Regions from separate parts of the Rhizobium sp. PP-F2F-G48 genome, predicted to be linked through region 3. Evidence: riboswitches for the same ligand, from Rfam matches in the RefSeq annotation. Region 3 holds a riboswitch; each other region holds the start of a gene.
What was found. A riboswitch is a leader RNA that binds a small molecule or an ion and turns the genes downstream of it on or off. The one in region 3 is predicted to bind cobalamin.
Positions count from the first base shown of each region.

Region 1 (9,521 bases), 210 kb from region 3:
CGCTCGAAACGCTCGGCACCAACAAGCTGCAGTCGCTGTTCGGCTCGGGCTCGGCGAGCCTTGCCTATGCCAGGGCCGGGCATGTCGATCTGAAAGGCCAGCTGCCGATGGCGCTCCTGTCGCTTGCCGGCGGCGCGATCGGCGCCGTGGTGGCGACCGTGGTTCCCGGCGACGTGCTACGCGCCGTGCTCCCCTTCCTGCTGATCGGCATCGCGCTCTATTTCGCGCTGAAGCCGAACGTGGCCGATTTGGATCGCACCCAGCGCATCACGCCCTTCGTCTTCGGCCTGACCATCGTTCCCGCCATCGGCTTCTACGACGGCATTTTCGGCCCCGGCACCGGCTCCTTCTTCATGCTGGCCTTCATCGCCCTTGCCGGCTTTGGCGTGCTGAAGGCGACGGCGCATACCAAGCTGCTGAATTTCGGCTCCAATATCGGCGGCTTCCTCGTGCTCGCCGGATATGGCGTCGTGCTGTGGAAGGTCGGGCTGATGATGGGTGTCGGTCAGTTCGCCGGCGCGCAGGTCGGCTCGCGCTTCGCCATGAAGCGCGGCGCGACGATCATCAAGCCGCTGCTGGTGATCACCTGCATCGCGCTGGCCATCCGCCTGCTCGCCGATCCCGCAAATCCCGTCCGTGTCTGGCTTGGGTTCTGAAGCGCGTCGCGATCTTTCAGAGTCGCTCCTTGCGCTTCAGCTCCTGATCTTGCGCATGTCGTCATCGCAAAACCGCTGCGCACTTTTGCGCGACATGCGTCAGTATTCCACACCCACCTGCGCCTTGATGCCGGAGCGGAACGGGTGCTTGACCAGCTCCATCTCCGTCACGAGATCGGCGATCTCGATCAGTTCCTCGCGGGCATTGCGGCCGGTCAGCACCACATGGGTCATCGGCGGCTTTTCCTCGGTGAGGAACCGCACGACCTCGTGGATGTCGATGTAATCGTAGCGCAGCGCGATGTTGATCTCGTCCAGCAGCACCATCGAATTGGCGGGGTCGCGGATGAGCTCTTTCGAGGTCTCCCACGCCTTCTGCGCCATCGCGACATCGCGGGCGCGGTCCTGCGTTTCCCAGGTAAAACCTTCGCCGAGCGTATAGAAACGGCAAAGATGCTGGAAATGCGTCTCGATCAGCGTTCGCTCGCCGGTTTCCCAGCCGCCCTTGATGTACTGCACGACGGCGGACGGCATGCCATGGGCGATGTGGCGGAAGATCATGCCGAAGCCGGCCGTGGTCTTGCCCTTGCCCTTGCCGGTATGGACCATGATGAGGCCCTTGCCGTCGGTCTTCGTCGCCATGATCTTTTCGCGCGCCACCTTCTTCTTCGCCATCTTCATGGCGTGGCGCTCCAGATCGATCTCGCTTGCCGGTGTGTCTTCGGTCATATCGTCCCCCTGAAGGTTCAAGACGCCCTGAGCGTCAGGCTGTTTGAAAGCTCGAAACGCGCCGAGTTCGAGCGCGGCTGCCAGTAGCCCCGGTCGATCGCCTCGGTCAGCCGCGCCTGCAGATCCCGCAAAGCATGGCCGTTCGCCGCCTCCAGGAAGGCGCGCACCGCATCGTCGAGCACGAAGGTCTGGTAGACCGCCTCGAAATGCTGGCTGCGGACGGCGCCTGTGGTGGCGGCGAAGGCGAAGAGATAATCGACGGTCGCCGCCATCTCGAAGGCGCCCTTGTAGCCGTGGCGCATCATGCCGGCGATCCATTTCGGATTGACCACCCGGCCGCGCACGACCCGGCCGATCTCCTCCTCAAGCGAGCGGATGACCGGCTTTTCCGGCCGGGAATGATCGTTGTGATAGATGACCGGGCGCGTGCCCGAGAGTTGCTCGACGGCCGCGCTCATGCCGCCTTCGAACTGATAGTAATCGTCGCTGTCGAGGAGATCGTGTTCGCGATTGTCCTGATTCTGCACCACCGCCTGCACGCCGGCGAGACGCGTTTCCAGAACGCCGCGCTCCTCGCGACCCTCCGCATGCGCGCCATAGGCATAGCCGCCCCAGGTGAGATAGGCATCGGCAAGCTCGGCGCGCTCCGCTCCGCCCTTCTCGTCCATCAGCGCCTGGAGGCCGGCACCATAGGAGCCGGGCTTGGAGCCGAAGACGCGGTAGGAAGCGCGGCGTTCGGCCTCCGCAGCGCTCAGCCCCTTGTCGCGCCAGTCCGCGCTCTCGCGGCGGATGCGGGCGGCGATCGCATTGTCCTCGTCGTCCTCCTCCAGCGCGCCGATCGCCCGCACCGCGCTGTCGAACAGGGCGATCTGCTCGGGGAAGGCATCGCGGAAGAAGCCGGAGACGCGCAACGTGACATCGACGCGCGGGCGGCCGAGAAGCGCCGGCGGGACGATCTCGTAACCCGTGACCCGCCGCGACATCGGGTCCCAAAGCGGCCTGGCGCCGATAAGGGCCAGCGCCTGGGCGATATCGTCGCCGCCGGTGCGCATGTTCGAGGTGCCCCAGGCGGTGAGGCCGAGCGCGGTCGGCCATTCGCCGTGATCCTGAAGGTAGCGACGGATGAGCAGATCGGCCGATTTCCTGCCGAGTTCGAAGGCGGCCGGCGTCGGCACGGCACGGCTGTCGACGGAGTAGAAATTGCGCCCGGTCGGCAGCACATCCGGCCGCCCGCGCGTCGGCGCGCCGGACGGCCCGGGGGCGACGAAGCGCCCGTCGAGGCCGGCGAGAAGACCGACGATTTCCGCCGGTCCGCAGGCGACGAGCGAGGGTTTCAGCTGCGTCTCGATGGCGTCCAGAACAAGGCGCGTGGCACTCCAGTCGTCGGGACAGGCGATTTCGCCACCGACGAATTTTGCCGCGAGAAGCTCGATACGCTCGACCGTGTCGCCTTCGCTGCGCCATGGATCGTCGCTGACGGCCAGCAAAAGAGGCGGACGCGGCCCCTGCCAGAGCGTCGCCGGGGCGCAGTCGAGCGGATCGAACGCCGCGCTCTCGGCACCCTCCCCGTTGACGAGCCGGCAATCGCGCGCAATCGCCCGCTGCAGGCTGGCGTCCCCACCCTCGCTGCTGCCGCGCGGCACGCGGGCGAGCGCCAGCGTCAGGTCGGTCAGAAGCCGCCCCTCCGGCGAGACCCCGAAGACATGGAGACCGTCGCGGATCTGCATTTCCTTCAGGTCGCAGAGATAGGCATCGAGCTTCTGAAGGGCTGCATCCTCGCCATCCGTCTCGGCAATGCCGGCATCCGCATCGAGCCCGATATCGCGCACGAGGTGCAGGATCTGGTTGGACAGGAGCCGCAGGCGCCGCGGATCGCCGCCGGCCGCGTCGTAATATTCATCGACCAGCCCTTCGAGATCGCGTAGCGCGCCGTAGGTCTCGGCCCGGGTCAGCGGCGGGGTCAGATGGTCGATGATGACGGCCGAGGTCCGGCGCTTGGCCTGCGTGCCCTCGCCGGGATCGTTGACGATGAAGGGATAGAGATGGGGCAGCGGGCCGAAGACGGCTTCCGGATAGCAGTTTTCCGACAGCGCCAGCGACTTGCCCGGCAGCCATTCGAGGTTTCCGTGCTTGCCCATATGGATCACGGCGTGCGCACCGAAGGATCGGCGCAGGAAGGCGTAGAAGGCGAGATAGCCATGCGGCGGCACGAGGTCCGGCGAATGGTAGGTCTCCTTCGGGTCGATCTGGTAGCCGCGCGCCGGCTGGATGCCGATCAGCACGCCGCCGAGACGGGCGAGCGGCAGCGCGAAACGGTCGCCATCTGCGTAAGGGTCGCGCGACGGATCGCCCCAGCGTGCGGTGACCTCCGCTTGAATCCGTTCGGGAAGCGTTGCGAAGAACGCATTGTAATCGTTGAACGACAGCGTTTCGCGGATGTCGCGCCCGTCGCGTGCGGCATTGGTCGGGCCGGCCATCAGATGCCGGATCAGCGCATCGCCATCGGCAGGCACATCGCGCACCGGATAGCCGGCCGCAGCCATCGCGCGCAGCACCTCGACCGTTCCGGCGGGGGTATCCAGCCCGACGCCGTTTCCGAGCCGTCCGTCCCGGTTCGGGTAATTGGCGAGCACGATGGCGACGTTTCGTCCGGACGGCGGCGTGTGGTGCAGGCGCGCCCAGTTCGCCGCAAGTTTCGCGACGAAGGCCACCCTGTCGGCCAGGGGCGCGTGGCCGACGATGTTCGTCTCGACCGCCTCGTCATAGATCGCGGCCGCCTTGAACGAGACGGCGCGGGAGAGGATGCGCCCGTCCACCTCGGGCAGCGCGACGTTCATCGCGAGATCGCGCGCCATCAGGCCTTGCGACGAGGCCTCCCAGGCCTGCCGCGTCGAGGCGGAGAACAGCACCTGGATGACCGGCGCGCCGCCGGCATCGAGCACGGTGCCTTTGTGATCGGCGCCCGGCGCGGACACCGCAAAGCTGGTGGCGTTGAGGACGACATCGGGCTTGAACCGCGCGAAGATCGCCTCGACGGTGCCGACCGAGAGCTTGTCCTTCAGGCTGGAGACGAAGACCGGCAGCGCCCGCATGCCCTCGGCGGCGAGCGCCTCGACCAGGGCAGCGACTGGCCGGGTCTCGCCGGACTGGACGAGCGCGCGATAGAAGCAGAGCGCCACGATCGGCTGCTCGCCCCCGTGCGCGCGCGCCCAGTCGTCCGCGCCGATGATGCCTTCGTCCGGCGACCAGAGGCCTGCCCGCAGCAAAGGCGTTGCCGCGGCCGGCCGCTCGCGCGCATCGATGACGGCTTCGGCGTAGGCCAGAAGCCGCTGCATGTTCTCCGGCCCGCCTTCGGTGAAATAGGCAAGCATCTCCGCCCGGTCCTCGGCCGACACGGTGGAATAGGCGTCGAGCGCCGGATCCGGCTTGTCGTAACCCGGGAGGACGGCGATTTTTGCGCGATGGGTGACGGCCGTGGCGTGGAGGGCCTCCAGCACATATTGGAAATAGGAGGCGCCGCCGAGCGCCCGCACGACGATCAGCTTCGCATGCCGCGCCGTGCGCTCGACGTAGGTATCGACCGACATCGGATGTTTCAGCGACAGGAGGCTCGCCGCCCGGACCGTCCGCCCGCTGGACGCGGCTTTGCAGGCCGCGGCGACGGAGGAAAGCTCCGTATCGGCCGCGGACAGAAACAGGATCTCGCCCGGCGTCTGCCCGAGGTCGATGGCCTCGTCCCCGTCCGAGATCGTGCCTTTCTGCGCAAGAAGAAGATGCATCCGCCGCCGGTCCCGCCTGCTATGTCGCTGCCGCGACGATGGCCGTGCGGACGGCCGCCTCGTCCAGATGATCGAGCCCGATGACGACGAGGCGCGTGCGCCGCGCTTCGCCGGCCGCCCAGGCACGGTCGAAATAGGGGTCGATCCGCGTTCCCACGGCCTGGATCAGGAGGCGCATCGGCTTGCCGGGAACATCGGCAAAACCTTTCAGCCGCAGCACATCGTGTGCGGCGACGACCTCCTTCAGCTTGGCCACGAAGCCGGTGGGATCGGCGATGGGGCCGAGCTCGACGACGAAGCTCGAAAACTCGTCATGATCGTGCGCCTCGCCGGCCGCGTGCTCCATCTCGTGATGGGACTTACGATTGGCGATGTCGTCTTCGGTGCCGACGCCGAGGCCGAGCAGCACGGAGGCCGGCACGGCGCCATTGGCGGCCTCGATCATCCTCGGCTTGCGCGTGGTGCGCGCGGCGACCTCGCGGCGGACGGTTTCGAGCCCGGCGGCATCGAGCAGGTCCGTCTTGTTGAGAACGATGAGATCGGCTGCGGTCAGCTGGTCCTCGAACAGTTCCTCGATCGGGCTCTCATGGTCGAGATTGTCGTCTTCGGCGCGCGCGGCATCCACCCTGTCGTGATCGTCGGCAAAACGCCCGGCGGCGACGGCCGCGCTGTCCACCACCGTGATCACGCCGTCCACCGTCACCTGCGTGCGGATATCGGGCCAGTTGAATGCGGCGATCAGCGGCTGCGGCAAAGCGAGACCCGATGTCTCGATGACGATATGATCCGGGCGGCCCTCACGCTCCAGAAGGCGCGTCATGGTGGGGATGAAATCGTCGGCAACGGTGCAGCAGATGCAGCCATTGGTGAGCTCGATGATATCGTCCTCGCGGCAGGCCTCGGCCCCGCAGCCCTTCAGGACGTCGCCATCGACGCCGAGATCGCCGAACTCGTTGATGATCAGCGCGATCCGCCGGCCGTCAGCGTTTTCCAGAATGTTGCGGATCATCGTCGTCTTGCCCGCACCCAGAAATCCGGTGATGACGGTTGCGGGGATCTTGGCGCCCGATGGTTTCCGGTCGCCGGCTTTGGAAGCCGGATGAGAATCTGTCATGGATCAGCCTTTCATCTTGAGCGGCAATCCTGCCGCCACGAAATAGACGTCGCGCGCTTCGGCCGCGACCTGTTGGTGGAGCCGGCCGGCATGATCGCGGAAGTCGCGCGCCATGCGGTTGTCGGGGACGATCCCGAGGCCCACCTCGTTGGAAACGAAAATGACGCAGGCGCGGAGCGCGGGAAGGCTCGCGACCAGGCGCGCCGTTTCCGCGGCGACATCGCGCTCTTCCAGCATGAGATTGGTAACCCACAGCGTCAGGCAATCGACCAGCACGACGCAGCCGACCGCATCGATGGCCGCGAGCTGGCCGACGAGATCGACCGGTTCCTCATGCGTCGTCCAGAGATCGCCGCGCGACGTCCGGTGCGTGTCGATCCGCGTGCGCATCTCGTCGTCGAAGGCGCGGCCGGTGGCGATGTAATGCCGGACCAGACCGGTTTCCGCGGCCAGGCGCTCGGCAAAGTTCGACTTGCCGGAGCGTGCGCCACCGAGCACGAGCGTGGTACCGTGAAGGGGAGATGTCATGATCGCGCCGCTATCCCGCTGATATGATACGGAAAACGCGCGGGCGATCCGCCGCTGCTGCGTGCAGCAGCCGGGCCAAGATTGTATGGGCCAAGATCGCATGCGTAAAAATCGCCGGCCCGGATGACCCGGTGGGCGAGCGTTTCGTGTGCCACGACAACCTCCGTGCTGGCGCTGGAACGCTGCATCATGAGGACGCGGCGCGGTGTGGCTGGCAGGTCTCCTGGCTCACGGCGTCACGCAGGGCAAAGGCCCTGAGAACGGGTTCGCCTCGCCTTCCCGAAACAGTGTGCCCGGCGTCTGACGGCCGGATCGATGTCGAAGAGGTGGACGATTCGTAGATAAGGAGGCGTCCGACCCCGGTTGCTCGCATCGCTGCTTCAGTGGCTTTTCCGGCCGCACCCTCTGAGCGACGCCAGCCGCACCACGCGGCATGATCCGTCGTCCATCGGACGAGACCGGATGGCGAACCCTGACCGTTCTACAGTCGCGGGGTCGGCTGCGATGAGGATGCCCTGTCTGGGTCCATCCCTTCGCATTCCCATTTACTCCCGAACGACATGCGCCGCACGGGAACCATCCATCGCTCAAGATTAGGCCCGTCGCTGGATCAAGTCAATCATCCGCGCTATGTCCGGCACTTCGACCGACCCGAAGCTCAGTGCGTTCACGACTGTTGAGCGCCCGACGAGATCGCGCCTGAAATGTTTGACGTCCTGAAATCGCTGACCCTTGCCCGCGTGAAGCGCATGGCGCTGAAATCCGTGAGTTTTTCGGAGTGGCGCATCTTCGCCCGCCGCAGCGAGATCGGGCTGCTCGTCGCCGGCATCGTCGTCGGCCTCACCTCGGGGCTCGCGGTCATCGCCATGAGCTTCGTCTCGCTGCAGCTTCACAAGCTGATCTTCGGGATTTCCGACTATGAGCGCGTCAGTTCGGCCGACCTCAAGGGCGAGATCGCGGTGCTCATGGCGCCGATCGTCGGCGGGCTGCTGCTCGGCCTCCTGATGATGGGCCTTTCGCTCTGGCGCAAGAAGGCGATGGTCGACCCGATCGAGGCCAATGCCCTGCATGGCGGGCGCATGTCGCTGACCGACAGCATCGTGGTCGCGGTGCAGAACCTCGTCTCCAACGGCTTCGGGGCATCCGTGGGTCTGGAAGCCGGATACACGCAGCTCGCCTCCGGGCTCGCCTCCAAGATCGGCGTGAACCTGAAACTGCGGCGCAACGATCTGCGCACGCTGCTCGGCTGCGGTGCGGCTGGCGCCATCGCTGCGGCCTTCAATGCGCCGCTCACCGGCGCCTTCTATGCTTTCGAGCTGATCATCGGCTCCTACACCATCGCCTCCCTCACCCCGGTCGTCGTTTCCGCGCTCGTCGCCAATCTGGTCACGCGCCTGCTCTGGGGCGACGAATTCACCATCGATATCGGCGCTTTCGGCGATGTCGTGCCCGGCGACTACGTGCCGGCCATTCTTCTCGGCGCCCTGTCGGCCGGCGTCGCCATCCTCATCATGAAAGGCGTGTCGCTGACCGAAGAGGTGGCGCGCAAGAGCGCCATCCCCGCCCCCATCCGCCCTGCCATCGGCGGCACGGTGGTCGGCCTGCTCGCGACGATCTCGCCGCAGGTGCTCTCGGGCGGTCATGGCGCGCTGCATCTCAACCTCGCGCAGACGACGCCGATCGCCATGCTCGTCGGCCTCTTCCTGCTGAAATCCGTGGCGACCGCGGTTTCCATCGGCTCGGGCTTTCGCGGCGGGCTGTTCTTCGCCTCGCTGTTCATGGGCGCGCTTCTCGGCAAGGTCTTTGCCGACCTCGTGCCGTATGTCTTCGGCGACACCACGCTGACGCCCGTCATCTATGCCGTCGTCGGCATGAGCTCGCTTGCGGTCGCCATCATCGGCGGACCGCTGACCATGACTTTCCTCGCGCTGGAGATCACCGGCGACTTTCCGATCACCGCGCTGGTGCTGGCCGCCGTCATCACGTCGTCGCTGGTGGTGCGCACCACGTTTGGCTACTCCTTTGCCACCTGGCGCTTCCATCTGCGCGGCGAGAGCATTCGCAGCGCGCACGACGTCGGCTGGATCCGCAACCTCACGGTCGGCCGGCTGATGCGCCCCGATGTCCGCACCATCAACGCCAAGGCGACGCTGGACGAGTTGAAGGCCGAATTTCCGCTCGGCTCGGCCCAGCGCGCCATCGTCGTCGACGACACCAACCGCTATGGCGGCGTCATCCTCATTCCCGAGGTCTATGCGAGCCCGGTGGAAAAGGACGCCACCGGCAAGGGCATCGAAGACTATATCAAGCTGTCGAACGATTTTCTGCAGCCGAACATGAATGCCCGGCAGGCCGCCGCCCTGTTCGACAAGACCGAAAGCGACGCGCTTGCCGTCTGCAACAACCTGATCGAGCGCCGCGTCGTCGGCGTGCTGACGGAGAGCTACACGTTGCGCCGCTACAGCGAGGAACTGGACCGCCGCCGCCGCGAGGCATCGGGAGAATTCTAGTGCACCGTCAACGGCAAGAGAGGTAACTCTTTACCGACGCATTAAACCGTCGAGCCAGCGGGGATCGAGCACGGCTTCCAGCTCTGCCGCGACGGCATCGAGCGCGGCATCCACGGACCCGCGATAGTCGAAGGCCTCCGCCTCGATGCCGAAGCTGCGCAGCAAGGCCGCGCGATAGGCATCGCTGGCAAACAGACCATGCAGA
Region 1 is NZ_SLVH01000001.1:694,264-703,784, reverse strand. It holds gene C8J36_RS03190 (TSUP family transporter) at 1-656, shown strand, start outside; gene cobO (cob(I)yrinic acid a,c-diamide adenosyltransferase) at 756-1,385, opposite strand; gene cobN (cobaltochelatase subunit CobN) at 1,403-5,164, opposite strand; gene cobW (cobalamin biosynthesis protein CobW) at 5,184-6,278, opposite strand; gene cobU (bifunctional adenosylcobinamide kinase/adenosylcobinamide-phosphate guanylyltransferase) at 6,282-6,806, opposite strand; cobalamin riboswitch at 7,002-7,402, opposite strand; gene C8J36_RS03165 (chloride channel protein) at 7,556-9,316, shown strand; gene C8J36_RS03160 (cobyric acid synthase) at 9,347-9,521, opposite strand, start outside.
Region 1: another riboswitch for cobalamin. It lies ahead of cobU (bifunctional adenosylcobinamide kinase/adenosylcobinamide-phosphate guanylyltransferase); the one in region 3 lies ahead of C8J36_RS02260 (CbtB-domain containing protein).

Region 2 (9,521 bases), on a different contig from region 3:
ACTTCCGTTCCCAGGGTTTCGCCTATGGCCATTCGCGCGAAGTCCGCCATGTCGTTGCCGGCGGAAAAACAGCCGGGCGATCCAAGAAAGACCACGACGCGAACGTCGTCGTCCGCCTCGGCCGCTGCGAGCGCCGCGGTCATCGCCTGATACATGGCCCCGGTGATGGCGTTCTTCTTTTGCGGACGGTTGAAGCGAATGACGCGGATGGCGGCATCCGGGCCTTCGATGAGGATGGTCTCTTCGGTCATATCGGGATCTCAGTTCAGCGCGATGCGCGCAGCCTCGAGGCTGGCTGCGCCGTGGAGAATGGCGTCGGCAAGGGACGCGGTTTCGCCGATGAGGTTTTCGGCAAAGAAGCGTGCCAGCGCGACGCGTTGCGCCTGTCGCCCATCGTCGGCCTCGCTTGCCGCCCCCTTGGCGAGAAGCGCACCGGAGAGGACGAGACCGAAGAGGCGTTGATAGGCGGTGGCACCGGCCAGCGCCGTGGCCAGCCTGCCGGCCGCGACTTCGGACTGGAGCCATTCGGTGGCCGTGGACAAGGCGCCGATGGCATCCTCAAGACGCGAAGCGGTCGTGCCCCAGGCGTCGGCATCCGGTCCCGCAACGGTCTTAGCGATGGCGAGCAGGTCCGCAATCAGGCCGCGGACATGGGCACCGTCGCCGAGCGGCAGCTTGCGGGTGACGAGATCGATCGCCTGGATGCCGTTGGTGCCTTCGTAGATCGGGGCGATGCGCGCATCGCGCAACAGGCGCGCGGCACCGGTCTCCTCGACGAACCCCATGCCGCCATGGACCTGGATGCCGAGCGAGGCAACCTCGACACCGACATCGGTCGGAAAGGATTTGGCGATCGGGGTCAGGAGCGCCGCGCGATCCTGCCAGTGGCGTTTCTCGTCGCCCTCCGCCTCGTGGGCGCGATCGACCGCTTCGGCGCAAAGATAGGTGATCGCGCGCGCGCCCTGCGTCAGCGCCTTCATGGTCAGCAGCGTGCGGGCGATATCGGGATGGTCGATGATCGGGCTCGATGTCGCGGCGCCCGCATTTTTACCGGGTGCCTTGCCCTGACGCCGTTCGCGCGCATAGGCGAGCGCGCCCTGCGTTGCGGCCTCCGCCATGGCGACACCCTGGACACCCACCGCAAGGCGGGCATTGTTCATCATGGTGAACATGCAGGCAAGCCCGCGGTTTTCCTCGCCGATCAGATAGCCGACGGCGCCGGCCTCCGCACCGAAGCGGCCGTCGCCATAGATCATGGTGCAGGTCGGCGAGGCATGAATACCGAGCTTCTCCTCGATCGAGTGGCAGAAGAGATCGTTGTGCGCGCCGAGGCTCTCATCGTCGTTGACGAGAAATTTCGGCACCAGGAACAGCGAGATGCCGCGCGTACCCTCGGGCGCGTCAGCGAGACGCGCCAGAACGAGATGGACGATGTTGTCGGTGAGGTCGTGCTCGCCCCAGGTGATGTAGATCTTCTGACCGAAAATCCGGTAGGTGCCGTCATCGCGGCGTTCGGCCCGCGTGCGCAGCGTCGAGAGGTCCGAGCCGGCATGGGGTTCGGTAAGGTTCATCGTGCCGGTCCACGCGCCGGACACCATCTTTGGCAGGAACCGAGCCTTCAGCGCGTCCGAACCGTGCGCGGCCAGCGCCTCGGCGGCACCGCCCGTCAGCATCGGCGCGAGCGCGAAGGCCATCGAGCCGCCGTTCCAGATTTCCATGGCGGCGATCTGCAGCCGGTGCGGCAGGCCCTGCCCGCCGACATCCATCGGCGCGGCGAGACCGTTCCAGCCGGCCACCGCCCAGGCGCGGTAGATCTCGGGCCAGCCGGACGGCGAGCGGACCTCGCCATTGGCAAGCCGGGAGCCCTCCTTGTCGCCGCGTGCCGCAGCCGGCGCGATCGTCGCGTCGCAGAAACGGCCCGCCTCCGAAATCACGGCATCCACGATATCGGTATCGACCGAGGCGTCGTTGTCGAGCCCGGCGATATGCTTGAGCGTGAACAGAATGTCGTCCACGGGCGATGTGTACATGAGGTCCTCCTGCCTTTGGCGGCGCCCATCCGTCTTTCCCGCGCCGTCGCTTAAATTATTGATTTTGACGTAAACGTCAACTGCCGATCTCCGACCGCTACGTGGGCGCCGTTCGCCCTTGCAACGGCGTCTGGCCTCGCAACCAAAATCTGGGCCTCGAAACGAAGTCTTGCCTTGCAACGAAACTGTCATAGAAGATCGATACAGCACGATCCCGGCCGCCGGATATTCCGTCATGAACCTTGTTTCGCCTGAAATTCCCGGCCTCGTCTGGGCCTATCGCTTTCCTCCGGGCCAGAGCCGTGGCGAGCGCATTTCCGCCGATGCGCCGCTTGCGGCCTTGAGCGAGGGCGATGGTTGGCTCTGGCTGCACCTGGCGCTGAGCGATGCGCGCACGCCGGCGCTGATCCAGAAGATCTGCGACCTGCCGCCGGATGCGCTGGCCACCCTGTCGAGCCACGACACGCAGGCCGCGATCACCACCGACGAGGCCATGGTGCACGGCACGCTGGTCGATTTCGAACGTACGTTCGACGAGATGACGAAGACGATCGGCTGGCTGCATTTCGTCGTCACGGACAAGGTGATCGTGACGACGCGGCTGCACCCCTTGCGCAGCATCGACCGGGTCAAGACAGCGATCGAGAAGAATCCGCGCTGCCTGCGTCCGATCGACCTGTTCGAGATGATGGTGATCGAGTTCCAGCGCACGCTGATCGGCCTTGTGCTCGAGCTGACGGAAGAGCTGAACGTCATCGAGGACGAGGTCTATGGCGAGGCCGGGCACAACGACCAGCCGCGGCTGGCGCCGCTGCGGCGAACCGCCGTGCGGCTGCACCGGCATCTGCGCACGCTGCTTGCGCTTCTGCGCCGTGCGGCGGCATCCGACGACGACGAGGTTCCCACCGGTTTCATCGATGTTGCCGAACGCCTGACCGACAGGTTGGAGACGGTGGACCGCGACGTGTTCGCGCTGCAGGAGCGGGCGCGGCTGCTGCATGAGGAGATCGACAGCAAGCTCTCCTCGGAGACCAATCGCCATCTCTACATCCTGTCGCTGATGACGGCCTTTTTGCTGCCGCCGACGCTCGTCACCGGCTTTTTCGGCATGAACACCAGCGACCTGCCGCTCTCCGGCGGCATCCATGGCACGCTGTTTGCCGGCGTCTTCATCGTCATGTCCATGGCGTTCGCCTGGACGATCCTGAAGCGCATCGGCATTCTCTGAGACCTCGCTGAACTGCGACGCCCCACCGTGATGCCCCACCGTGATGCCCCAATGCGAAAAGGCACCGGTCAACCGGTGCCTTTTCGTCAATCATATATCAACTCAGCAGATCAATAGGGCGAGTTGCACTGGCGGCGCGGGCCGTTGTTCGGCTGATAGGTGTTGTCGTAGGCGCGATACGAACGGTAGCGGTTCTGGCACCAGGCGACATGGCTGCCGCCGACGCGGACCGGCCGGTCATTGTTGACGGCACCGCCGATGATGGCGCCTGTCGCGAAGGCTGCGAGCGGGAACCACATGCCGTTATATTCGCGGTAGCCACGACGGCGTTCGCGATAACCGCGGTGGCCGTTGTAGTAATAGGCATTGTTGCGGCGGTGATAGCCGCGGCGGCGCCAGTCTTCGCGATCGCGATTGCGGTACTGCACGGGCTCGGCTGCATTCACCGTCTGGACCGGCTTCTGGACCGGGATCGGCACCATGGCCTGGACCGGCACGAACGAGGTGATGAAAAGCGCTGCGGAAAGGCCGGCGGCCGACAGGAGCTTGGCGTTGAAGAGACCCATTGTTTCCTCCGAGAATTTTTATTGTAATTCTGATCGAACGACCGGGCGGGGGCACGGTATCCGCTGGTCTGACAACGGGCGACGGACCTGTTGGTTCCCCCGGCCGGCACGCGGCGCGCGCCATTTTGCGCGGGTTAACGGCGCGTTAACCATGTGAGCGCAGCATTGCGCCCATGTCCACCACCGCCAGAATCATTGCCGGCGCGTTACAGCCTTCGCCAGGAGGGCCCATCGGCGTGGTCGTCAGGCCCCTCGTCGCTCTCGTCGCGGGCCTCGCTTTCTCGCTCGGCAGCCTGTTTCTGCCGCAGACGGCGCGCGCGGTCGATCAGGAACCGTGGAAGAAGCCGGAACCGGCGCTGGTTATCGACGCCTACGAGCTCAACATCGTCGACTGGCAGGAGATGCTGAAGAACAAGCGCATCGCCGGCTTCGTTTCCAAGGCCTCGGACGGAATGCCGGAGAGTTTTTCCTGCACAGGCGACCACAAGGGCGACAGTTTTGCGCACTGCAAGACGATGTGGCGGAAGTATGCGGTCAGCCGGGAGCTCTATCAGACCCGCCGCATGGTGGCGCGAGCGAGCGGCTTGCTCTGGGGCGCCTATCATCTGGCGCGGCCGGGCAACCCGATCGAGCAGGCCAACCACTTTCTCGACTATGCCGAGCCCGCGGCCGACGAGCTGATGGTGCTCGACATCGAGGGCATCGATCCGGAAAACTTCATGTCGCTCGCCGACGGCGAGATCTTCGCGCAGCACATCAAGACCCGCACCGGGCGCTATCCGATGCTCTACACCAACCACACGACCGCCCGCCATATCGCCGAAAACCGGGCGCTCTACCCGATCCTCTCGCGCCTGCCGCTCTGGTATGCGCGCTACAAGCCGGGCATTCGCGATGTCTTTCCGATGGGCAACTGGGACAGCTACGCGCTGTGGCAGTTCTCCTCCGGCGCCAATTGCAACAAGCGCCGCTGCCCCTATCGCATCGGCGGAACCCTGCCGGACATCGACGTCAACGTCGCCCCGATGGATGCGGCACGGCTGAAGGTGGAATGGGCCAAGGGCGCGCTGCTGCCGGAGAAACCTTTGCCTTCGGACCCTGCACCAGCTCAGCCGGTGCCCGCCATACCGACGCTCGACCCGCCCGTGGTGACGCTGGTTGCCGCCAACGGCGCACGCCCCGTCTGCATCGGCACGCAGGCAGCGCTTGGCCAGCCAGCGCTCAGCCAGGCAACGCTTGGCCAGGCAGAGCTGGGCGTGGACGGCATGACGACCTCCTCGATCGCCACGCGCGGCCCGCGGATCGCCTCGCGATAGGCGCATTTGCGGCCTCTGGCAGATGGGCGGGCTCGGCCCCGTCCCTATCCCTGCCCCTGTCCGGCCCCTCAAGCCTCGATCTGCACGTCCGTCAGGGGGCGGGAGCAGCAGGCGAGGATATAGCCTTCCTCGACTTCCTCATCGAGAATGCCGCCATTGTGGTTCATCTCCACCTCGCCGGAAATCTTCATGACGCGGCAGGTGCCGCAGAGGCCGCCTTCGCAGGCGGCACCGATGCGAACGCCGGCGGCGCGGGCGGTCTGGAGCACCGTCTGGCCGGGAACGCATTTGGCTTCCTTGCCGGCCATGGTGAAGGTCACGATGGGCGCGACGACCGGCTGGTCGCCGTCCGTCTCGCCGGCCCCCTCGCCCGCACCGGCGCGAACGGCGAGTTCATCGACATTGGGTGCCGCGGCGGGCTGGAAGCTTTCCTCGTGATAGCGCGCCATGTCGAAGCCGGACGCCTGCAGCATCTCGCGCACGCCGCGCATGAACGGCTCCGGGCCGCAGCAGAACACGGTGCGGCTCAGGAAATCGGGCGCGAGCAGCGCCACCTTGGCCGCATCGATGCGGCCGCGCAGGCCGTGCCAGCCATGGCGGGGCTCGTGGCCTTCCACGACGAAGCCGAGCGACAGGTTCGGCATGCCGGGGCTGAGCGTTTCCAGTTCGCGCCGGAAGAGCAGATCGTCCGGGCGGCGGGCGCAGGAGATGAACGCGACGTCGGTCTGCGGCGCGCAATCGGAAAACCAGCGCGTCATCGACATCATCGGCGTGATGCCGGAGCCGGCCGAGACGAAGAGGTATTTTTCGCCGGGATAGCGCACGAAGGAGAAATCGCCGAGCGGGCCGAAGGCTTTCAGCGTCATGCCCGGGCGCAGGTTTTCGAACATCCAGCGCGTGCCGATCGAGGTCGCCTGTGCCTTGACGGTGACGGCGATCGAGAACGGGCGCGACGGGGTCGAGGACAGCGTATAGGTCCGCATCACCGGATCGTCCGCCGTCACCGGGATTTCGAGCGTGACGAACTGGCCCGGCAGATAGCGGAACCAGCCATCGCGATCGGACTTGAACACGAAGGTCATGACATCCGGCGCTTCCGTCGTCACGGCGATGCATTCGAGCAGGTGCTGGCGGTCGTTCCAGGGCTGAAGCTCGTCGAAATGGCGGAATGGCGATGCGGAGGTCCTGCCCTGATCCATGCTCGTCCCCGTCGCTTGACCCTGCTTGTCGCTCATCTCAGGCCACGCGCACGAGCGGCGCGTGGACGCCGTTCAGGCGGTTCTGCATGAACTGGGTGTACCATTCGACGAACTGCATGACGCCGCCTTCGTGCTCGGGCGAGTACGGGCCCGGCTCATAGGCCGGCGAGCGGATGCCGAAGGCGTTTTCCTCGACGATCCGGCGATCCTGGTCGTTGGTCTCGGTCCAGACATGCGTCAGTTCTTCGAGATTGTAGTCGACGCCTTCGACCGCATCCTTGTGCACCAGCCATTTGGTGGTGACCTGCGTCAGCTCCGGCCCGAGCGGCAGCACGCGGAACGTAATGGCGTGGTCGGCCAGCACGTGGTTCCAGGTGCTCGGATAATGGAACATCAAAAGCGTGCCGATATGGCTCTGGGTGACGTCGTCGGAGAGGCGGCGCTTGACGGCGCGGGCGCCGGACATGGTGTAGCTCTCGGCATCCTCGATGAGCGGCATGCGGGCGACGCGGAACTGGCCGGTCGGATCGATGCGGAATTCGCTCGGCAGGCCGGAGGCTTCGCAGCGGCTCCAGTGCTCGGAAATGACCGGATCGTCCTTGGCGCCCTGCACGCCGGTGGCCGAGGGGGCTTCCGGATAGGTGCGGCAAAGCTCCGGGTGATTGCTGGCGCAGTGGTAGCACTCGCGGTTGTTTTCCCAGACGAGCTTCCAGTTGCCCTTTTCCACGATCGTGCTTTCGAATGCGACCTTCGTGTCCTTGAGATTGTGCGGCGCGATGTAGGAGGTGACCATGTCGCGCACGGGCGCAAAGTCCAGCGGCTCGGCGGCCAGGCTGATGAAGATGTAGCCGCCGATGGTTTCGCAGGCGACCGGCTTCAGGCCGTGGGCCGACTTGTCGAAATCCTCGCCCATCTGGCGGGCGAACATCAGCTTGCCGTCCAGCTCATAGGTCCAGTTGTGATAGGGACAGACGAGCTTGGCCGAGGCGCCCTTGGCCTGCGTGCAGACGCGCGAGCCGCGGTGGCGGCAGGCATTGTGCAGCGCATGGATCGCGCCCTGGCGGTCGCGGGTGACGACGACGGGGTAATCGCCGACCTGAACGGTGAAATAGTTGCCGGCCTTGGGGATCTCGCAGTCATGGCCGATGAAGAGCCAGTCCTTGTACCAGATCTCTTCCAGATCGATCTTGTAGAGATCGGGATCCGTATAAAACGCCTGCTCGAGGCTGTGGGTCTCGCGCCGGTTCCGGAGCGTGCGGAGCACTTCGCTGCGAAAATCCATCTTCCCGTTCCTTTAAACGACGGACCCCGCGGCGGGGCCGTATTCAGGGCTGGTCCGCTCGGGCGAGCTTTTCGTGCTCGACCCTCAAGACCCCGCCGCACCAAGACATTCCACATCATCGATCGTCACAGTATGGGCAGTCGCAGTATAAACCGTCTCAGGAGAACAGTCATACTGGCACCAAGACGGGTGTCCGGGCTCAGGGGCCTTGGCCGTGCCGATCTGCCGAGGGGTGCACCCTCAAGACGGATCTGCCGGCTCATGCTCCACCACCGTTGCGGGCGCAGCGCCGGGTTTCGACCGGCTTCCCAGATTGTCCGGATCCTTTGGGAACCGGCGCCTTGAGCCTCTCTATCTAACGCCGCGTCGCCCGATTTCAGAGGCCAAGAAGCGACACGCGATTTGAGAAAGACGACACGCGCAATCGCCGGCTTTTTCCAGGTCTTTGAAAGCCGATCCGTGAAGATAAACAAGGCGATGCGCGAAAACCCGCCAGATGTCGATTGTCCGGTCGTTCGGCAGGCAGCGCGCTGGATGCCCGTTTGCGACATGAACGGGTTCAGGCGTGACATTCCGGACCCGTGCCGCCCCCAAGACGGCATATCAGCGATCACGCAAGCCTCGCGCCATGGCGGGACCGTAAAAGCGATGAAAAGGAAGATCACCGATGCTGGACCAGACCATGGCCAAACTGCGCTACTTCGATGATACCAAGACGCCGCCCGCGGACCAGCGCGGGGGCATCTACACCGATTACCTTCGCACCGGGCGCATCAATCGCGGGACGACGGAGGCGCGCACGGCCAAGCGCTACCTGACGCACCAGCAGGTGGCCGAACGCACGGGGCGCAAGCTGGAAACCGCCGGCACGCTCGCCTACGACCGCATCAACGGCTTCCACGCCTCCATCCGCTTTCCCAAGATGATCTTCCACCGCACGCTCGACGACAGCCCGCACCTCGGCTACTGCCACGTAACGGCGGCGCGGTCCAAGTTCGCGGACTATGACGATGTCCGCTGGTCGTTCTACATGGCCAATTTCTTCTGCGAGATCGGCAAGGACGAGCATTTCTTCGACGACGTCCGCCGGGGATATTCACGCATGTACTTCGCCGTCGCGATGGACCTCGACCGCGAGCAGGGCAAGCTGGTGATCAACCGGACCGTCCGCGATGGCGGCCTTCTCTTCCGCACGCAGGACCCGAAGACGGCGCTGAAGAACGTGCTGATGCTGGGTGCCCGCAACGACGCGCTGCGGACGATCATCCGCGCGCTCTGAGGTTCGACGTCTTTCCGCCTTTTCGGCTTTGCGCTTTTTCGCCCTTGCGCTTTTTCGCCTGTCGTTTCCGCAAAAGCGCTGCACAGTTTGCGCGACATGCTTTAAGACGTCCCCCTCATCGGACGGAAGCGTGAAAGCGGCATGGCAGAGATCATCGACACGACCCTGGACCCGGCGCGGGCGCTGGACCGCGCGGTGGCGGTGCTCGGCCAAGGCCGGCCGATCGCCCTGCCGACCGAGACCGTCTACGGGCTTGCGGCCGATGCGACGCGGGCCGATGCGATCGCCTCGATCTACGAGGTCAAGGGTCGCCCGCGCTTCAACCCGCTGATTTCCCACGTGTCCGACATGGCGATGGCCGAGCGCCATGGCGCGTTCGATCCCGTCTCCCGCCGGCTGGCCGAGGCCTTCTGGCCGGGACCGCTGACGCTGGTCGTCGCGCGGGCGCCCGGCAGTGCCGTGCATGCGCTGGCGACGGCCGGGCTCGATACGCTGGGGCTGCGCATGCCGGCCGGCTTTGCGCGCGAGGTCATCGCAGCCTTCGGCCAGCCACTGGCGGCGCCGAGCGCCAACACGTCGGGGCGCATCAGCCCGACGACGGCCGCACATGTGGCCGACGAT
Region 2 is NZ_SLVH01000003.1:171,401-180,921, forward strand. It holds gene C8J36_RS08720 (crotonase/enoyl-CoA hydratase family protein) at 1-251, opposite strand, end outside; gene C8J36_RS08725 (acyl-CoA dehydrogenase) at 261-2,030, opposite strand; gene C8J36_RS08730 (transporter) at 2,266-3,258, shown strand; gene C8J36_RS08735 (BA14K family protein) at 3,369-3,824, opposite strand; gene C8J36_RS08740 (GH25 family lysozyme) at 4,118-5,140, shown strand; gene C8J36_RS08745 (hybrid-cluster NAD(P)-dependent oxidoreductase) at 5,209-6,339, opposite strand; gene C8J36_RS08750 (aromatic ring-hydroxylating dioxygenase subunit alpha) at 6,377-7,621, opposite strand; cobalamin riboswitch at 7,788-7,980, opposite strand; gene C8J36_RS08755 (DUF6656 family protein) at 8,304-8,900, shown strand; gene C8J36_RS08760 (L-threonylcarbamoyladenylate synthase) at 9,042-9,521, shown strand, end outside.
Region 2: another riboswitch for cobalamin. It lies ahead of C8J36_RS08750 (aromatic ring-hydroxylating dioxygenase subunit alpha); the one in region 3 lies ahead of C8J36_RS02260 (CbtB-domain containing protein).

Region 3 (9,521 bases):
ACGGAAAGCCGGCAGCAGGAGGTCGGCGTGAAATATCTGCTGCCCGACAGCAACACGCTCCTGACCGCCGCCCTCTTCAACATCGATCAGGACAACGGCCTCTATTACGAAGTCGTCAACCTGCCGACCGGCCCCGAAAACATTCAGGTCCAGCGCGGCAAGCTGCGCTCCCGCGGGCTGGAACTGGAGGCGACGACGAGCCTCGACAACGGCCTCTCCCTGACGGCATCCTACACCTACACGCACATGAAGATCGTCGAGGGGCCGACCACCAGCCAGGGCAATTTCGTCTCGTCGGTGCCGATGCACATGGCCTCGGTCTGGGCGAATTACGATCTGCCCGAAGACACCTTCGCGCACGGCCTCGGCGTCGGTGCTGGCGCGCGCTTCATCGGCTCGAGCTTCGGCAACGACACGAACACGAGGAAAAATGCATCGCGGGTCCTCTTCGATGCGGCCGTGCATTACGATTTCGCTGCCATCGACAAGAAATACGAGGGCCTGAAACTGCAGGTCAACGCCACCAATCTCTTCGATCGGCGCGATGCCGTCTGCTCGGCCGGCTTCTGCTATCGCGATCAGGGCCGCACCGTGATCGGCTCGCTGAAATACAGCTGGTAGGCCCGGATGATCGAGACCCCTCCCTCCTCGACGAACGAAGCCTTCCGGCCACCGGGATTGAAATCCGTGTTCACCGGCGAACATGCCTGGTGCGGTGAAAAGATGATGCTGTCGCGGGATCTGGAGGGCGCGCTGCCCCTCGCCGGGTTCTTTTCCTCGTCGGTCTTCACCGAGGCGCTCGATCGCTACGCGAACACCCACGGCGGCAGCGACCGCCGGGCGGTGACCTCCATGTGGTCGCTCTATTACTTCGCCGCGTTGACGATCCCCTTTATCGTCGCCCGCCGCGCCGATCACGTCCTGCCGGTCGATCTTGCCAGCATGACCATCGCGCTCGCCGAAGACGGCCTGCCCCGCGCCTTCGGCCTGGAGACCGAGGGAGACTGGAGCGACGACGATACGGGCGACGGACCCGATGGCTACGTCGTGCCCCTCGTCCACCGTCATCTCGCCGCTGTGATTGCCGCCTTGAAAACCTCCGCCGGTTTGGCACCGAAGCTCGCCTGGAACAATGCGGCCGTCTATATCGACTACGCGTTCAACGCGACGGCCCCGACGGGCGGCGGCGATGCCTGGGCCTCCCGTCCCTTGTTCGAGCAGCCGGTGCTGGCCGACGGCACCGCGAACCCCTTTCGCGGCTGTCTCCGGCACGAGCCCGCAGGCGAAACGACCGTCTGTCGTCGCAAGGTCTGTTGCCTGCGCTATCTGCTTCCCGGCATTCCGAGCTGTGGCGCGCTCTGCGCCCTGCCGAGCCAGCGCGGCGAGCTTGCGCAACAAGGACACTGACCCCCGATGCACCCGCTCCGCTTCTCCGCCGTTTTCGTCTGTCTCGTCTCGCTTTTCGGCATCCTTTCGTCCGGCCCGGCCTCCGCAACGACCTATCCGCTGACGGTCACGGACTCGATCGGCCGCTCGGTCACGATCAAGGAGAAGCCGAAGGCTATCCTGCTCGGCAGCGGCTTCAACCTCGTCGCCCTCTCGCTCATCCATCCCGATCCGGTCAGCCTGCTGGCCGGCTGGTCCGGCGACATGAAGGGCGACAATCCGGACATCTATGCCGCCTTCGAGAAGCGTTTTCCCGACATCGCCAAGCTCCCGACCATCGGTGACGGCACCGGTGACGGCCTGTCCTTCGAGACCATGCTGTCGCTGAAGGCCGATCTTGCGATCCTGGCGAACTGGCAGGCCGATACGGAGCTCGGCAAGCGCGCCATCGACTATCTGGAGAGCACCGGCGTCCCCGTCATCGTTGTCGATTTCAACAGCGACGCCCTGAAGAATACCCCCTCCGCCATGCGCCTCCTCGGTGCCGTGCTCGACCGGGAAGCGCAGGCGGAGGATTTTGCGATGTTCTACGAGACCCGCCTGCAGCGCATCCGGGACCGGGTTGCACAGGCAACGGCACCGGGCCCGACGGTGCTGATGGATGCCTTCCCCAATCCGGACAAATGCTGCTACGCCTATGGCACAGGCGGGCTCGGCGCCTTCATCGGTCTCACCGGCAGCCAAAACATCGCCGATGGCAACCTGCCCGCCCAGGGCGGCATCGTCAGCACGGAATATCTGATCGCCGCCGATCCCGAGGTCTACATCGCCACAGGGTCCCCCGGCGGCACCTACAGCACGTTTTCGATCGGCCCGGGCGTGACCGACGACGAAGCCCGCAGGACGCTGAAGCAGGTCGTCACGGCCCCCATCCTCTCCAACCTCAAGGGCGTGCGCGACGGGCGGGTCCACGGCCTCTGGAATTTCTTCAATGCGGTGCCGCTCAACATCCTGGCGGCCGAGGCGTTCGCCTGCTGGCTACGGCCGGAGCTTTTCGCAGATCTCGACCCCGCAGCGACGCTGGCAGACATCAACGCCCGGTTCGCCGCCGTTCCGTTCGAGGGCGCCTACTGGATCAGCCTCAAGGAGTGAGACGCGAAGAACCACGCGTGACAACGCCGGCGCGGAGCGATCCGGCCGGCGTTGTTCTTGAGCAGAAAAGTCGATGGCTCAGGCAGCTTTCGCCTTGTCCATGGCGCTGGCATTAACGGCCTTCGACAGCTTCGTCAGATCGGCGTCGGTCTTTTCTTCCTGCTTCAGCGTCTCGTCCAGCAGCTTCACGGCTTCGTCGAGGCCCAGGAGGCCGGCCCATGTCTTCAGCGTGCCGTAGCGCGCAATTTCATAATGCTCGACGGCCTGTGCCGTGGCGAGCAAGCCTGCATCAACGGCCGGCGAACCCTTGAATTCCTCAAGGACTTCCTCGCCTTCCTCGATGATGCCTTCGATGGCGGCACAGGTCTTGCCGGTGGCGCGCTTGCCGAAGATTTCGAAAACCTGCTGCAGGCGTTCGATCTGGCCTTCGGTTTCTTCACGGTGCTTTTCGAAAGCGGCCTTCAATTCCGGGCTCTGTGCGCCGCGGGCCATCTTCGGAAGCGTCTTCACGATCTTGCGCTCGGCGTAATAGACGTCCTTGAGCATGTCGTGGAACAGATCTTCGAGTGCTTTCCCAGCCATTGTTCATTCCTTTCGTGGGTCCGCGCACGAAGTCTCGCCGCGGTGGTTCAAAGGTGTTTGTGCGGTTGAGGAACTAGACGATCCGTCCTTTGTTCCCGTTTTGATTCGCCCGCTCCGCTTTGACCCCGGCGCCCTCGTTCCTATATGAAAGGGCATGGGGAGGACGTTGATGCTTTGGATATTGCTCGCTGCTGCAAGCCTGCTGATCGTCGGGCTTGCGGTCTGGGAGCCGCGGTTTCGCAAGCTGGCGGAGCCCGTTCTCTCCGTGCTCGTCGCGGTCGGCCTCATCAGCGCCTTCGTCGTCTGGTGGACCGACGACAATGCGAAAACGCGCGAGCCCCTGTCGCCGGTCACGGCGGATCGCCCTGTCGCAACGATCGGGGAAAACCAAATCCGACTGGAAAACCTTCAGTTCGAAAAGAGCACACCGGCGAGCAGCTATGTCGTGACCGGAACAGTGCACAACGACAGCACGGCTTTCCTCGACTATTTCACCCTCGACGTGACGCTGGACGATTGCCCTGCCGGCACGTGCCGGACGATCGGCCGCGACGACGCGCTGATCATCGCCCGCATACCGCCCGGTCAATCCGCGGCGCTTCGCACCTCGCTCGTTTTCCCCGCCCCGCGCGCAGGCCCGCCGGAAGCGCCGCGCTGGACCACGGCGATCGTGAAAATCCAGTCGTCGCCCGCCGGTCCGTGACGGACCCGATCGCGAGAAGATGCGTCTCTTGAGGGTCTCGACAGTCAGCGCCGGATGACGGAAACTCGGCAAAACCGTCCCGCCGCTCCAGGATCACGCGCATGACCCAACAGACCACCGCCGACGATCGCGACCTCGTCATCACCCGCCACATCGCCGCATCGCCGAATGCCCTGTTCCGATGCTGGACGGAGCCTGCCCTGATCCGGCAGTGGTTCGTCCCCAGGCCCTGGACGATCGCGTCGGCCGAGATCGATCTGCGCGTCGGCGGTGCGAACCTTATCGTCATGCAGAGCCCCGAGGGTGAGGAAATGCCCAATCGCGGCGTCTATCTCGAGATCGTCCCGGATCGGAAGATCGTCTTCACCGACGCCTATATCCAGGCATGGACGCCTTCGGAAAAGCCCTTCATGACCGGCATCATCACCTTCGAGCCGGAGAACGGCGGGACGTGCTACACGGCCCGTGTCCGGCACTGGACGAAGACCGACCGGGACGCGCACGAGCAGATGGGCTTTCACGAAGGCTGGGGCCAGTGTGCCGATCAACTCGCCGCTCTCGCCGCGACGCTGTAAGGCGCGGCACCAGCACAGGAGCCGCCGGCACAGGAGCCGCCAGCACGAGGGTCGCGAGCACGGGGCCGATTGACACACGCCCTGCACGCGTCATAGTGACCCTTATCAAGAGGTTCTCCGGATGACACACCATCCGGGGAGTAAATGGGAACGTGACGGGTGGACCCAGTGCGGCACCTTCATCACGGCCGACCCCGCGACTGTAGAGCGGTCAGGGTCTTTCATGCCGGGCGACCGGTAGAAGCCACTGCGGAAACGAGGCAACTCCGATCTGCGGGAAGGCGAGAAAGACCCGACGATGCCAGCCGGCATCAGACGCCGCGAGCCAGGACACCTGCCGCTTGATGTCGGGCATTTCGCCCAAATGAGTGGGACATGTCCCACGCTGCCATCACGGAGGTTGTCATGGCTGTTACCAACGCATCCGGCGTTTCGCTTTCCCTCAATGACCGCATGATTGCGGGTTTCCTGTCCTTGTTCATCGGAGCGTTTCTCGTGTTTGGAGCGGGGCTCGCCAATTCGTCCGTGCTGCACGACACGGCCCACGACGTCCGCCACTCGTTCGGCTTCCCCTGCCACTAAGGCTCGGGAGTCTTCGATCGCGCGCCTGGTCGTGACCTCGCCTTTGTGGCAAGTGAGGCGTGCATCCGTGCGCGCCGTCGAGCGTCAAGGCAGACGCGCGTCCAATGATCGGCTGCGCGCAGTGGAGGCATGCCGGATCGGCATCGCTTCCCCGCGCCCGCGTCGCTTCGTGGAACCGCGCCGAGCCTAGACGTCAGACCTCCCGCAGAGTCTCAACAAGGATCCAAGAGCAGACCGCAAGGTGCTGCTTAAAAAGGACTATCCATGATCGTCAAAACACTGCTGGCCGCCATCTGCGCCGGCCTTATTGCGGGCAGCTTCATGACAACCGCCCAGGAGCTTCGCGTCGTCCCGCTCATACTGGAAGCGGAAACCTACGAGACTGCGCCCCTACCGGGAGCGCCGGAAGCCGAGGGGACCCCGGCGGCACACGAGCACTCGTCGCGCGCCGGCGGCTCGCTCTTCCCTTCCCTTGCATCCGCGCTCCAGCTCGTCACGCCGGCCTATGCGCATGAAAGCGCGGGCCAGGAGGCAGGGCACGCGGATGGCGGCATCATGTTCGGCTTGAGCCGCTTCTCCGGCACGCTGATCGCCAATTTGGTCACGGGTGCAGGTTTCGGCCTCCTTCTCGCCGGCCTCGGCCTGGTGACGAGCACACCGCCAACCATGCGGAACGGCCTTGTCTGGGGCGCGCTCGGCTGGCTGTCGGTTCACATGCTGCCGGCCCTCGGCCTCCCGCCGGAACTTCCGGGCTTTCCGGCAGGCGATCTCGGCGATCGCCAGATCTGGTGGCTCATAGCTACGGTGCTCTCGGCGCTTGGGCTCGGTCTCATCGCGCTGCGAAAGGAGATCTGGGCAAAGGCGGCCGGTCTGGGACTTCTCGCACTGCCCCACCTCTATGGCGCGCCACAGCCCGGCGACCTCGCAAGCCCTGTTCCCGCCGTTCTCGGCGCGGAGTTCGCGGTGGCCGCGCTTGCGACCACGCTGGCCTTCTGGCTCGTGCTGGGAACCGTATCCGGCGCCATCAACGATCGTTTTCTGAAAACGGCATGACGGCGACGGGCGCGTCAGGTCGGGTCGCCGCGATCCGGCCTACAGCCAGCCGCCTTCAAACCCCGCGCGCTTCAGCCCGCGCCGGATCGGCACCGACTGGCGCAAGAGGTTCCAGAACAATCCGGTCCTGTGATTCTCGATCATCATCAGGAGAATACCCTGATCGAGCCCGATCCGCCGCGTGTTCATCCAGCCCTCGGCCGTGCGGGCGGGAACGCTCGGATTGAAGCTGCCGATGAAGCCATCCTCTTCGACCACGCCCGGATAGGCATCGAGAATATGCCGCGTTCCGGCAAGGGCCGCGGCCTCATCGAAGGGCAGGCAGGCAAGCGGCGCCCAGGGCGCAAGCGTTCCGTCGTCCGGTCCGTCTGGCGCACCTCTTGCGGCATAGCCCGAAAAATTCTGCTGGCGACCATCCCGCAGCCGACGCGACCGCTCCGGGCCGTCGCACGCCGTCAGGCCCCAACAATCCTCACCGTAACCGACGAAGGATCCGGGGTTTCGCGCGGCATAGTCGCGCTGGACATCGATGGCGAGACGGGTGTTCTCGAAGTAATCGCTGTCGTGTTCCGTCATTGCCGCATCACGGATACCCCGAAAGTCGATCCAAGCATGCGAGAAGAGATGGATGAACAGCGGTCCGGCAGAGAGGAACGGCTTGCCCTGCATCTCCTTCCAATCGCACTGGTTGCCGAAAGCCAGGTAGCTCTTTGGCGGGATCGGATAGGACGGTGACGACAGGGCCAGCGTGTAGAGAATGATCGCTTCGCTGTAGCCATGCCAGCGAAAGGGAAGAAAACCGCTGCGCGGCTTCCAGCCGAGCGCCAGCGCATCCTGCTCGTCCAGCGCCCAGGCCCAGTTGGCCCGCGCATAGATCATGTCGGCGATATCGCGGATTTCCTTCTCCGCCGGCGTATTGTCGGAAAAATACGCACCGACCGTGATGACGCCGGCGATCAGAAGCGCGCTGTCGATCAGCGAAATCTCGCTCCGCCACGCCCGTCGTCCCGTCTTCATATCCAGGAAATGATAGTAGAGGCCCTTGTAACCCGTGGCCAGCGTATCGCGGCTCTGCTCGCTGTCGCGAAGGAACCGCAAGGTCGTCAACGCACGCGTCGCAGCATCCTCGCGCGACAGCCAGTCACGCTCGACGCCGACCGGGAGCGCGGACAGACCGAAGCCCGTTGCAGCGATGCTGGCCGGCGAACCGTCCTGCGAACTGTCGGCCACGAGACCCGTTTCCGGATGGGTGTACCGCATGAAGTACCGGAACGCGCCCAGCTGAAATCTGTCGATCAGGCCGACATCGGTCGTATCCTTGAAAAGCATTCCAACTCCTCAGATGTCGGCACGCTTTGGGTACCACATCTCTCGTGCTCAAAAATTTATGGTCTCACCGAGTGTTGACTTCCTGCAGCCGCTTAGCGGTCGCCGCCATCACCCGTTGTGTTAATGTTCGCTTCTACGGGGCGAAGCGGGGATTGGATGACATGATCTTGGCGGGAATTGCATTGCTGATGAGCCTTAGCAATCAAGGCATTCAACCGACGCCTTACGCGATGGAAACGGTCTCCGGCCACACGGCTGCCGCACGTGTCGCGCGGGAGGTGGATGTCGAGCTGGTTCTCGCTGTCGACATGTCCGGATCGATGGATATCGAGGAGGCCCGCATCCAGCGCGCCGGTTACCTCGACGCCCTGCGCCACAAGGAATTCATCGATGCCGTGCGCGGCGGACTGATCGGCGAGATCGTCATCAGCTATTTCGAATGGGCCGGGAGCGTCAATGAAAGCTCGCGCGTGGACTGGCGCGTGATCGCGTCGGCCGCGGACGCTGCGGCCTTTGCGGACGAGATTGCCGCAAGGCCCGTCACCACCCGTCGCGGCACCTCGATATCCAACGCGCTGACCTATGCCAGCGGCATGATCGATACCAACGCCTTCGCAGGCCAGCGCCGTGTCATCGATGTCTCGGGCGACGGGCCCAACAATCTCGGGCCACCGGTCGTGCCCGCGCGGGATACGGCGGTGCGCAGCGGCATCATCGTCAACGGCCTCGCTATCATCATCCGTCCGACCGGCGTCGGCGTCCGGCTCGACCGCTATTACGGAGACTGCGTCATCGGCGGGCCGGGCTCCTTCGTCCTGCCGATCCACAATCCCGACGATTTCGGCGTTGCCATCCGGCAGAAGCTGGTGATGGAGGTGAGCGGGCGCCAACCGCCGTTCCGCGTCATCCCTGCGGCAAGCCCGGCCGCGACGGATTGCCTGATCGGCGAGAAGCTGCGTCCCGGCTTTTTCGACAAGTGAGCGGGCTCACGGCCTCGGTCAGCGCTCCGCGGCCCCGTCGTCCATAGCCAGATCGTCGCGCGCAAGCCGATCAGCGATACGCCCGGCCGCAAGCCGTCCCGCAACGATCGCGCCTTCGATATAGGTGGGAAAGGACGGAGACAGTTCGGAACTGGCAAACGCCACGCGGCCGACGCCCGCGCGCAAAACCGCCTCGGCATCGTGGGCTGCGGGATCGACGATCACGTCGCTATAGCCGCCGCCGCTCCAGCGGTCGTCCGTCCAGTCGTGCAGGATGAACTCGACCGGCTCCGGCGCGTCGGGACCAAGCAACGCGGCCATCCGTTCCCCCACCGTCCGCGCGATATAGGCCTCGCCCCGGGCGCGCCAGTCCAGCGCCAGCGGACCGCCGACAAACACCACGAAACCGGCGTGATCCTCGTCCTGGCTGACGTCGAACGCATAGAGCCCGCTCACATCGTCCCACGAAATTCCTGAAGAGACGGAAGGCGACCAGGTGCGTGCGGGATAGCGCAGCAGGATCTTGATCACGGCCCCGCTTCGCCAGCTGCCGAGCGCACGGGCAAGCGGCTCCGGCAGCGGCGGATGCTGGAGGATGTCGCGCGCACGCACGGGCGGAACCGCAACGAGCGCATGCCGCGCCGTGATCTGCCGGTCGCCGGCTATCACCACGACATGATCCTCCTCCCGCCGAATGCTCGAAACAGGCGTGGAGAGACAAAGAGAGCGCTGCAGCCGCTCGGCCATGACCTCGGCGAGCGCTGCCGCGCTCTCTTTCAGAAAGTATTGAAGCTCCGAGACCTCGGCGGTGTTCCGACGGTCGCTGTCCACGAGATACCAGAACGGGATGACATCCGCCGGCAGGCACCAGAGCCCGTGCACCATGCTCAAAAACTGCCGCTTCGCCTCGTCTGTCGTGTCCTGCCTGTCCAGCCAGTCGGTGATGGAGAGGCCGGCAAGCGCCGGATCCGCAGGATCGGCCGCTTCCATCTTTGCAAACAGCATGTTGTCGCGCTGGGCGATCCGCCGGGACGCCGTGGCCGACACGGTCTTCGACGCGCCCTTCCACCGGCTTTCGACAAGGTCGAGACGCGCCTCGCGGACAAGGGCCGTCACCTCCGGCATGTCGTCACAGATGAACTGTCCGCCGGCATCCCGCCGCACGCCGTCCGACGTCAA
Region 3 is NZ_SLVH01000001.1:484,225-493,745, reverse strand. It holds gene C8J36_RS02290 (TonB-dependent siderophore receptor) at 1-621, shown strand, start outside; gene fhuF (siderophore-iron reductase FhuF) at 628-1,407, shown strand; gene C8J36_RS02280 (ABC transporter substrate-binding protein) at 1,414-2,538, shown strand; gene C8J36_RS02275 (ferritin-like domain-containing protein) at 2,617-3,120, opposite strand; gene C8J36_RS02270 (hypothetical protein) at 3,290-3,823, shown strand; gene C8J36_RS02265 (SRPBCC family protein) at 3,925-4,398, shown strand; cobalamin riboswitch at 4,492-4,755, shown strand; gene C8J36_RS02260 (CbtB-domain containing protein) at 4,804-4,980, shown strand; gene C8J36_RS02255 (CbtA family protein) at 5,245-6,033, shown strand; gene C8J36_RS02250 (glucoamylase family protein) at 6,073-7,362, opposite strand; gene C8J36_RS02245 (DUF1194 domain-containing protein) at 7,593-8,342, shown strand; gene C8J36_RS02240 (FAD-dependent oxidoreductase) at 8,361-9,521, opposite strand, start outside.